Regions from separate parts of the Pseudomonas sp. ADAK18 genome, predicted to be linked through region 1. Evidence: predicted binding sites of a transcription regulator. Region 1 holds the regulator's gene; the other holds the start of a gene.
The links. The regulator FliA, encoded in region 1, starts transcription of late flagellar genes. The targets are predictions, from matches to a motif close to CTAAAGTTTNNNNNNNNNNNGCCGNTAA.
Positions count from the first base shown of each region.

Region 2: a site for FliA is predicted at 1,326-1,353, ahead of HKK55_RS18725 (methyl-accepting chemotaxis protein). Genes of this name have one in related genera too.

Region 1 covers NZ_CP052859.1:927,618-932,239, reverse strand. The annotation lists gene HKK55_RS04300 (chemotaxis protein CheA) at 1-861, opposite strand, end outside; gene HKK55_RS04295 (protein phosphatase CheZ) at 874-1,662, opposite strand; gene HKK55_RS04290 (chemotaxis response regulator CheY) at 1,681-2,055, opposite strand; gene fliA (RNA polymerase sigma factor FliA) at 2,225-2,965, opposite strand; gene fleN (flagellar synthesis regulator FleN) at 2,962-3,795, opposite strand; gene flhF (flagellar biosynthesis protein FlhF) at 3,917-4,622, opposite strand, start outside.
Region 2 covers NZ_CP052859.1:4,145,084-4,149,705, forward strand. The annotation lists gene HKK55_RS18720 (helicase HerA-like domain-containing protein) at 1-1,311, opposite strand, end outside; gene HKK55_RS18725 (methyl-accepting chemotaxis protein) at 1,505-3,394, shown strand; gene HKK55_RS18730 (hypothetical protein) at 3,428-3,598, opposite strand; gene purU (formyltetrahydrofolate deformylase) at 3,679-4,527, opposite strand.

The sequences.
Region 1 (4,622 bases):
GCCCTTGCCGTGCAACTCATCCAGCAGGGCTTCAAATTCGTGATCGGAGATCAGTCCATCGGCAGCCGGGGCAGCGCTGGCCGCCGGAACAGCTGGCGCAGCGGCAGCCGCTACCTCTGGCAGTGCCTCGGCGGCAAATGAGCCTTTGCCATGCAACTGGTCCAACAGGGCTTCAAATTCGTCGTCGGTGATTTCATTGCTGACGGGCGCTGCGGCTTCCGTTGGCGCCGACACAGCGGCCACCGCGTCGGGGGCGAACTGGCCCTTGCCGTGCAACTGGTCGAGCAGGGACTCGAACTCGGCATCGGTAATGTCTTCGGTGGTCGGCACCATCGCCGGGGCCACTGCTGCTGGGGCTTCGGCCTGGGCCTTGACGGCGTTCAGCGAGTCCAGCAGTTGTTCAAATTCGCTATCCGTCACATCACCGGCAGGTTCAGGCGTAACGACGGCCACTGCGGCCGGCGCATTGTCAGCCGGTTCCGCAAGGCGTGCCAGAGCCGCCAGCAGTTCCGGGGTGGCCGCCGTGATCGGTGCACGTTCGCGCACTTCACTGAACATGCCGTTGACCGCATCCAGTGCTTCGAGAATTACGTCCATCAGTTCCGAGTCGACGTGCCGTTCACCCTTGCGCAGGATGTCGAACACGTTCTCGGCGATATGGCAGCACTCCACCAGCTCGTGGAGCTGGAGGAAGCCGGCGCCCCCTTTTACAGTGTGAAAACCGCGAAAAATTGCATTGAGCAGGTTCGCATCATCCGGTCGGCTTTCCAGCTCGACCAGTTGTTCGGACAACTGCTCTAGAATTTCGCCGGCCTCTACAAGGAAATCCTGAAGGATTTCTTCATCGGCGCCGAAGCTCATATTGCGTGCTCCTTAGAAGCCTAAACTGGACAGCAAATCGTCTACGTCATCTTGACCTGACATAACGTCTTCACGTTTATCGGCATGAATCTGCGGACCTTCACCCTTGGCGAGGTGTTTTTGTGGATCTTTTTCCGAGAGGATCGCTTCGCGGTCATGTTCGATGCCGGCAAAACGGTCGACCTGGCTGGCCATCAGCACCAGTTTGAGCAGGTTGCTCTCCACTTCGGTGACCAGTTGGGTCACGCGTTTGATCACCTGGCCGGTGAGGTCCTGGTAATCCTGGGCCAGCAGGATGTCGTTGAGGTTGCTCGACACCGTGCGGCTGTCCTGCTCGCTGCGCGCCAGAAAGCCTTCGACTCGCCGTGCCAATTCGCGAAACTCTTCGGCGCCCACTTCCCGGCGCATGAAGCGGCCCCAGTCGGTGCTCAGGGCCTTGGCTTCGTTGGCGATGCCATTGACCAGCGGCGTGGCGTTTTCCACCAGGTCCATGGTGCGATTGGCCGCCGCCTCAGTCAGCCTGACCACATAAGACAGGCGTTCGGTGGCATCGGTGATCTGCGAGACTTCCTCGGCCTGCGGCATGTGCGGGTCAATCTGGAAGTTGACGATGGCGCTGTGCAACTCGCGTGTCAGCTTGCCGACTTCCCGGTACAGGCCACGATCACGGGTCTGATTGAGCTCATGGATCAACTGCACCGCGTCGCCGAACTGGCCTTTTTCAAGGCTTTCAACCAACTGGTGAGCGTGCTTTTTCAGGGTCGACTCGAAGTCGGCCTGTGATGATTCGTTATGCTCCATAGCTCCCCCGTGGCGACATCAATGACCGATGCGTTCGAAGATTTTTTCGATCTTCTCTTTCAAGGCCAATGCAGTGAATGGCTTGACCACGTAACCGTTGACCCCAGCCTGGGCGGCTTCAATGATCTGTTCACGCTTGGCTTCGGCGGTCACCATCAGCACAGGAAGGCTGCGCAGTTTTTCATCGGCGCGCACGTGGCGCAGCAAGTCGATACCGGTCATGCCCGGCATGTTCCAGTCGGTTACCAGAAAGTCGATGCTCCCGCTGTTGAGGATCGGAATCGCCGTGGTGCCGTCATCCGCCTCGACCGTGTTAGTGAACCCAAGGTCACGCAACAGGTTTTTTATGATCCGCCGCATCGTTGAGAAGTCATCAACGATGAGGATTTTCATGTTCTTGTCCAATTCGACCTCCAAGCAGTCTTAAACGCGTCCAGCACCTGGGCGCGCCATTTCAATCATTCAGGCGTTACAAATAAGGACTACTGAGGCGCACCACGGGTTGAAACCGCCAGGGCTTTTGGCCCGGACGGTATCATTCGCAGTGTCCCCACACTGCCTGTCAGCGCGCTCGCCACTCTCCCAAACGCCCCCGCAAGCGGGCCGCGCACTGGCTGTGTAACTGGCTGACCCGCGATTCGCTGACCCCCAGGACTTCACCGATTTCCTTGAGGTTCAGCTCTTCGTCGTAGTACAGCGCCAACACCAGTCGCTCACGCTCCGGCAAATTGGCAATCGCGTCCGCCAGTGCGCTCTGGAAGCGTTCATCTTCCAGATCGCGTGACGGTTCGAGATGAGCACTCGCGCCGTCCTCGTGCAGCCCCTCATGTTCGCCGTCCTGCAAAAGGTCGTCGAAACTGAACAGGCGACTGCCCAAGGTATCGTTCAAAATCCCGTAGTAATCGTCGAGACTCAATTGGAGTTCGGCCGCAACTTCGTGATCTTTAGCGTCGCGACCGGTTTTTGCTTCAATTGAGCGAATGGCGTCACTCACCATCCGGGTATTGCGGTGGACCGAACGCGGCGCCCAATCACCTTTACGGACCTCGTCGAGCATCGCACCACGGATGCGGATACCCGCATACGTCTCGAAACTCGCACCCTTGCTCGCGTCGTATTTGGTCGACACTTCAAGCAAGCCGATCATCCCGGCCTGGATCAGGTCTTCGACCTGGACACTGGCGGGCAATCGGGCCAGCAAGTGATAGGCAATGCGCTTGACCAGTGGCGCATAGCGCTCGATCAATTCGCCTTGGCTGTCACGTGCCGACTTCTTGTAAAGGTTGTAGCCGCTGGATGTCATAGCACCGGTCCTGCGCTCGTCTGATGCACCAATCGCTCGACGAAAAACTCCAGATGCCCCCGGGGATTGGCGGGCAGTGGCCACGTATCGACCTTCTGGGCAATAGCCTTGAACGCCAGTGCGCACTTCGAACGAGGGAACGCTTCATAGACTGCACGCTGCTTTTGCACAGCCTTGCGCACACACTCGTCATAGGGAACTGCGCCGACGTATTGTAAGGCGACATCGAGGAAGCGATCCGTGACCTTGGTCAACTTGGCGAACAGGTTTCGCCCTTCTTGCGGGCTTTGGGCCATGTTGGCCAGCACCCTGAAGCGGTTCATGCCGTAGTCACGGTTAAGCAGTTTGATCAGGGCGTAAGCGTCGGTGATCGAGGTGGGTTCGTCGCACACCACCAGCAGTACTTCTTGCGCGGCGCGCACGAAGCTGACCACGGACTCACCGATCCCGGCGGCGGTGTCGATCACCAGCACGTCGAGGTTGTCGCCAATGTCACTGAAGGCCTGGATCAGGCCGGCATGCTGCGCCGGGCTCAGATGCACCATGCTCTGGGTGCCTGAGGCAGCCGGCACGATGCGGATACCACCAGGGCCCTGCAACAATACGTCGCGCAGCTCACAGCGGCCTTCGATGACATCGGCCAGGGTATGTTTGGGTGTCAGTCCCAGCAGAACATCAACGTTCGCCAGGCCCAGGTCGGCATCCAACAGCATGACGCGACGGCCAAGCTCTGCCAGGGCCAGGGACAAATTCACTGACACGTTAGTTTTCCCGACGCCACCTTTGCCGCCGGTCACCGCGATCACCTGTACGGGATGCATGCTGCCCATGTTCGTTCTTTACCTTGTCTTGCTTAGACGCAGGCTACATAGGTTGGCTGCGGTAGGAGCTTGCAGGCCATCAATGTAGATACATTGCACTGTCGTTTTATGTTGCGTGTTCAGATTCACCTCAGCCGACCCGTTTGGCCGGACTGTGGTACAGATCAGCAAACATGTCAGCCATCGCTTCCTCGCTCGGCTCTTCCTGCATTTGCACACTCACTGCCCGGCTGACCAACTGATGACGGCGCGGCAGATGCAAATCATCCGGGATCCGCGGCCCGTCGGTCAGGTAAGCAACCGGTAACTCATGACTGATAGCCAGGCTCAATACTTCACCCAAGCTGGCCGTTTCGTCCAGTTTAGTCAGAATGCAGCCCGCCAGCCCACATCGTTTGTAGCTGTGATAGGCGGCGGTGAGTACCTGCTTCTGGCTGGTCGTGGCCAGCACCAGGTAATTCCTGGACTTGATCCCGCGCCCGGCCAGGCTTTCCAGCTGCATGCGCAGAGCCGGATCGCTGGCTTGCAGGCCGGCGGTGTCGATCAGCACCACGCGCTTGCGCAGCAGCGGATCGAGGGCGTTGGCCAGGGACTGGCCCGGGTCGACATGGGTTACCGGCACGTTGAGGATCCGGCCCAATGTCTTGAGCTGTTCCTGGGCGCCGATGCGGTAGCTGTCCATGCTCACCAAAGCGATGTTCTGTGCGCCGTACTTAAGCACATAACGGGCAGCCAGCTTGGCCAGAGTAGTGGTTTTGCCCATGCCGGCGGGGCCGACCATGGCAATCACACCACCTTCTTCCAGGGGTTCAATTTCCGGGGTAACGATCATCCGC
Region 2 (4,622 bases), 3.2 Mb from region 1:
AGCCCCCTCCAGCGGCGCCAGGTCTTTGCGTGCCATTAGTACTTCGTAGGCCGATTCTCGGTCTATCGGCTTGTCATAGCGGCCCAGCAAAGGCGAACTGGCGATCAACGCCGCCCGCTCGGCCTCGGTCAAAGGCCCGATCCGCGATTGCGGTGGCGCCACCAGCACCCGCTGGACCACCTCTGGCGTACCGTTTTCCTGCAAGGTGCCCACCAACGCCTCACCGGTACCCAGCTCGGTCAGCACCGCCAGCGCGTCGAATGCCGGATTGGGACGGAAACCATCAGCCACCGCCCGCAGGGACTTCTGCTCTTTGGTGGTGAAGGCCCGCAGACCATGCTGAATACGCAAACCCAACTGCGCCAGGATGTTGTCCGGCAGGTCGCTCGGTGATTGAGTGACGAAATACACCCCGACACCTTTGGATCGAATCAGCCGCACGACTTGCTCCAACCGATCCTGCAGGGCCTTCGGTGTATCGGCAAACAGCAAGTGCGCCTCGTCGAAGAACAGCGCCAGCAATGGCTTGTCGGCATCGCCGCGTTCCGGCAGTTGCTCGAACAGCTCCGCCAGCAGCCACAACAGGAACGTCGCGTAGACCTTGGGCGACTCATGCACCAATCGGCTGGCATCCAACAGATGAATGCGCCCGCGACCATCGCTGGTGGGCTGCAGAATGTCTTCCAACTGCAAGGCAGGCTCGCCAAACAAGGCTTCTGCGCCCTGCTGCTCAAGCACGGCAAGGCGCCGCATTAGCGCCTGGCTGGAACCGGTGGTCATCAAGGCCGCGTCTTCGCCTAACAGTTCCGGGTGGAGCTTGAGGTGATTGAGTAGCGCCTTGAGGTCCTTGAGGTCCAGCAGCAACAGACCCTCACGGTCGGCCACTTTGAAAGCAGCATACAAGGCCGCCTGCTGGCTATCGGTCAACTCCAACAAGGCACCCAGCAACAGCGGGCCCATTTCACTCATCGTTGTACGAAGCGGATGACCGGACTGCCCGTGGATATCCCACAGCGTCACCGGACAGGCCTTCGGCGTGTAATTGAGGAACGGCATGCCGGCGATCCGCTCGGCGACCTTGCCTTGAGGATTGCCCGCGGCACCCAGGCCGCACAGGTCGCCCTTGATATCTGCGGCGAACACGGCGACGCCCGCATCGCTGAAGGCTTCCGCCAGGCGCTGCAACGTAACGGTCTTGCCGGTCCCCGTGGCGCCGGCAATCAAGCCGTGGCGATTAGCCAGGCGCATGGCCTGGGCAATAGGTTGGCCTTTAAGGTCTGCACCAATAATCAGTTGCGAGGAGTCTGGCATTTTGTCACCCATGGTTAATCTTTAACGCTGCACGGTCGATACAGACAAGCGAGAGACCCAAAAAGTCTAAAAATAGGTCAGATACTTCCTATAAAGGTAAATGGAAATATCACACTTCTTTTGACGCTGCCATTTCGCGCGTTTTCACAAGGACGCGCCTCGGACATTAAGACCTTAGCGGACCCTACAAGCCATGAATAAAAATCTGCGCTTCAGCCACAAGATACTGCTTGCAGCCGCCCTTATCGTCATTGCCGCTTTTGCGTTGTTTACCCTGTACAACGACTACCTGCAACGTAATGCGATTCGTGACGACCTGAACAACTACCTGCATGAAATGGGCGACGTCACCGCCAGCAACATTCAAACCTGGCTCGCCGGGCGCATTGTCCTGATAGAAAGCGCCGCACAGAACATCGCCATCAACCCTGAGCCTGTCACCGTCGCCTCCTTGCTGGAACAGAAAGCCCTGACATCGTCGTTCATGGCAACTTACCTGGGCGACAACAAAGGCGGCTTCACCATCCGCCCAGACAGCAAGATGCCGGACGGCTTCGACCCCCGCGTGCGCCCTTGGTATAAAGGCGCCCAGGCCAGCGGTGGTTCGACCCTGACCGAACCCTATATCGACGCAGCCACAGGCCAGTTGATCATTTCTGTTGCCACACCCAGCAGCAAGGCCGGCCAGAGCGTCGGCGTGGTGGGCGGAGACCTGAGCCTGCAAACCCTGGTGGACAACATCGGTGCCTTGAACTTCGGCGGCATGGGTTATGCGTTTCTGGTGAGCGCCGACGGCAAGGTGCTGGTACACCCGGATAAAAACCTGGTGATGAAGAGCCTGAGCGACGTCTACCCGACCAATACCCCGAAAATCAGCAGCGACTTCAGCGAAGTCGAAGTCGACGGCAAAACCCGCATCGTCACCTTCGCCCCGATCAAGGGGTTGCCGTCAGTGAACTGGTACCTGGGCCTGTCAGTAGATAAAGACAAATCCTTCGCCATGCTCAGCGAATTCCGCACCTCGGCCATTATTGCCACGATCATTGCGGTAGTGATCATCCTGGCCTTGCTGGGCATGTTGATTCGCGTCCTGTTGCAGCCGCTGCACGTCATGACCCGGGCCATGGAAGACATCGCCGACGGTGAAGGCGACCTCACGCGCCGCCTGAATATCCAGAACCACGATGAGTTCGGCATCCTGGGTATCGCGTTCAACCGTTTCGTGGAGCGGATTCACACCTCAATCCGCGAAGTGTCTTCCACCACCGAGCAGGTCAACGAAGTCGCCCTGCGGGTGGTCAGCGCCTCCAACTCGTCGATGGTCAACTCCGACGAGCAAGCCAACCGTACCAATAGTGTCGCGGCCGCCATCAACGAACTGGGTGCCGCTGCCCAGGAAATCGCCCGCAACGCCGCACAAGCGTCCCATCAGGCCAGCGATGCCAGGCACCTGGCCGAAGATGGCCAGCAAGTGGTGGAACGCAATATCAAGGCAATGAATCAGCTGTCCGAGATGATCAGCGCCTCCAGCAGCAATATAGAAGCGCTCAACAGCAAGACGGTGAATATCGGGCAGATTCTTGAGGTGATCACCAGCATTTCCCAGCAAACCAACCTGCTGGCGCTCAACGCGGCTATTGAAGCGGCACGGGCCGGAGAAGCCGGGCGCGGGTTTGCGGTGGTGGCCGACGAAGTGCGCAACCTGGCTCACCGTACCCAGGAGTCGGCCCAGCAGGTGCAAAAGATGATCGAAGAGCTGCAAGTCGGCGCACGGGAGTCGGTCAGTACCATGAGCGAAAGCCAGCGCCACAGCCAAGACAGCGTCGACATCGCCAACCTGGCAGGAGAGCGACTGAACAGCGTAACCCTGCGCATCGGCGAGATCGACGGCATGAACCAATCGGTGGCCACCGCCACCGAGGAGCAGACGTCGGTGGTGGAGTCGATCAACATGGACATTACCGAGATCAACACCCTCAATCAGGAAGGTGTGGAAAACCTGCATTCGACCCTGCGTGCTTGTGCCGATCTGGAACAGCAGGCAGCACGATTGAAACAGTTGGTGGGAAGTTTTCGGATCTAAATCACAAGCCGCTACCTTGGGTAGCGGCTCCCCCTACTCTTCCTGTGCTTCGGGTTTGTCCCGGACCTGCTCCCACAACTCGGCCGCCCCCGGAAACTCGGTACCGTCGTCGCTATCGAGATCGTCCGGGTCAAAACGGCTCAAGCAGCCTTCGCCCAATGTCGCCGGGGCTTTGGAAGTGGCCTTGTCGAGTGGGTCACTCATTCTCCGATCCTCATGCTTGCCGAAAGAAAAAAGGCCTGGAACGATTTAACGCCCAGGCCTTTCACGCTTCAAGCCATCAATCAGAACACGACGGTTTTGTTGCCATGCACCAGCACCCGGTCTTCCAGGTGATAACGCAGGCCACGTGCCAGAACCATCTTCTCGACATCACGGCCGAAGCGCACCATGTCTTCAATGCTGTCGCTGTGGCTGACCCGTACCACGTCCTGCTCGATGATCGGACCGGCGTCCAGTTCTTCGGTGACATAGTGGCACGTTGCGCCAATCAACTTCACGCCGCGCAGGGACGCTTGGTGATATGGCTTGGCACCGACGAACGACGGCAGGAAGCTGTGGTGAATGTTGATCACTTTGCCTGCGTATTCACGGCACAGTTCCGGCGGAAGGATCTGCATGTAACGCGCCAGCACCACGACATCGGCGTCGTGCTGCTTGACCAGGCGCGACACTTCGGCAAACGCCGGCTCCTTGTTCTGCGGGTCGACCGGGACGTGGTAGTACGCAATACCGTGCCACTCGACCATGCTGCGCAGGTCGCCATGATTGGAGACCACGCAGGAAATTTCGCAGTCCAGTTCATCACTGTGCCAGCGGTGCAGCAAGTCTGCCAGGCAGTGGGACTCGCGGCTGGCCATCAGGACCACGCGCTTTTTCTGTTCCGTGTCGGTGATGCGCCAGGTCATCGAAAACTCTTCGGCGATCGGCGCAAATGCCTCGCGAAAAGCCTCAAGACCAAAGGGCAGTGTGTCGGCACGAATCTCGTGACGCATGAAGAACCAACCGCTGAGATTGTCCGAGTGATGGCTCGCTTCGGTGATCCAGCCGTTGTGGGACGCCAGAAAGTTACTGACTTTAGCAACGATGCCGACGCGGTCCGGGCAAGCAATCACCAGCCGAAAAGTGCGCATTAGGGGGAAACTCCAGAACTTCGCAAAGGCCGCCATTCTAGCGATTACGCAGAAAAACTGCAGTATTCCTTAACGCTTATTCTGTCTGCGTGCGC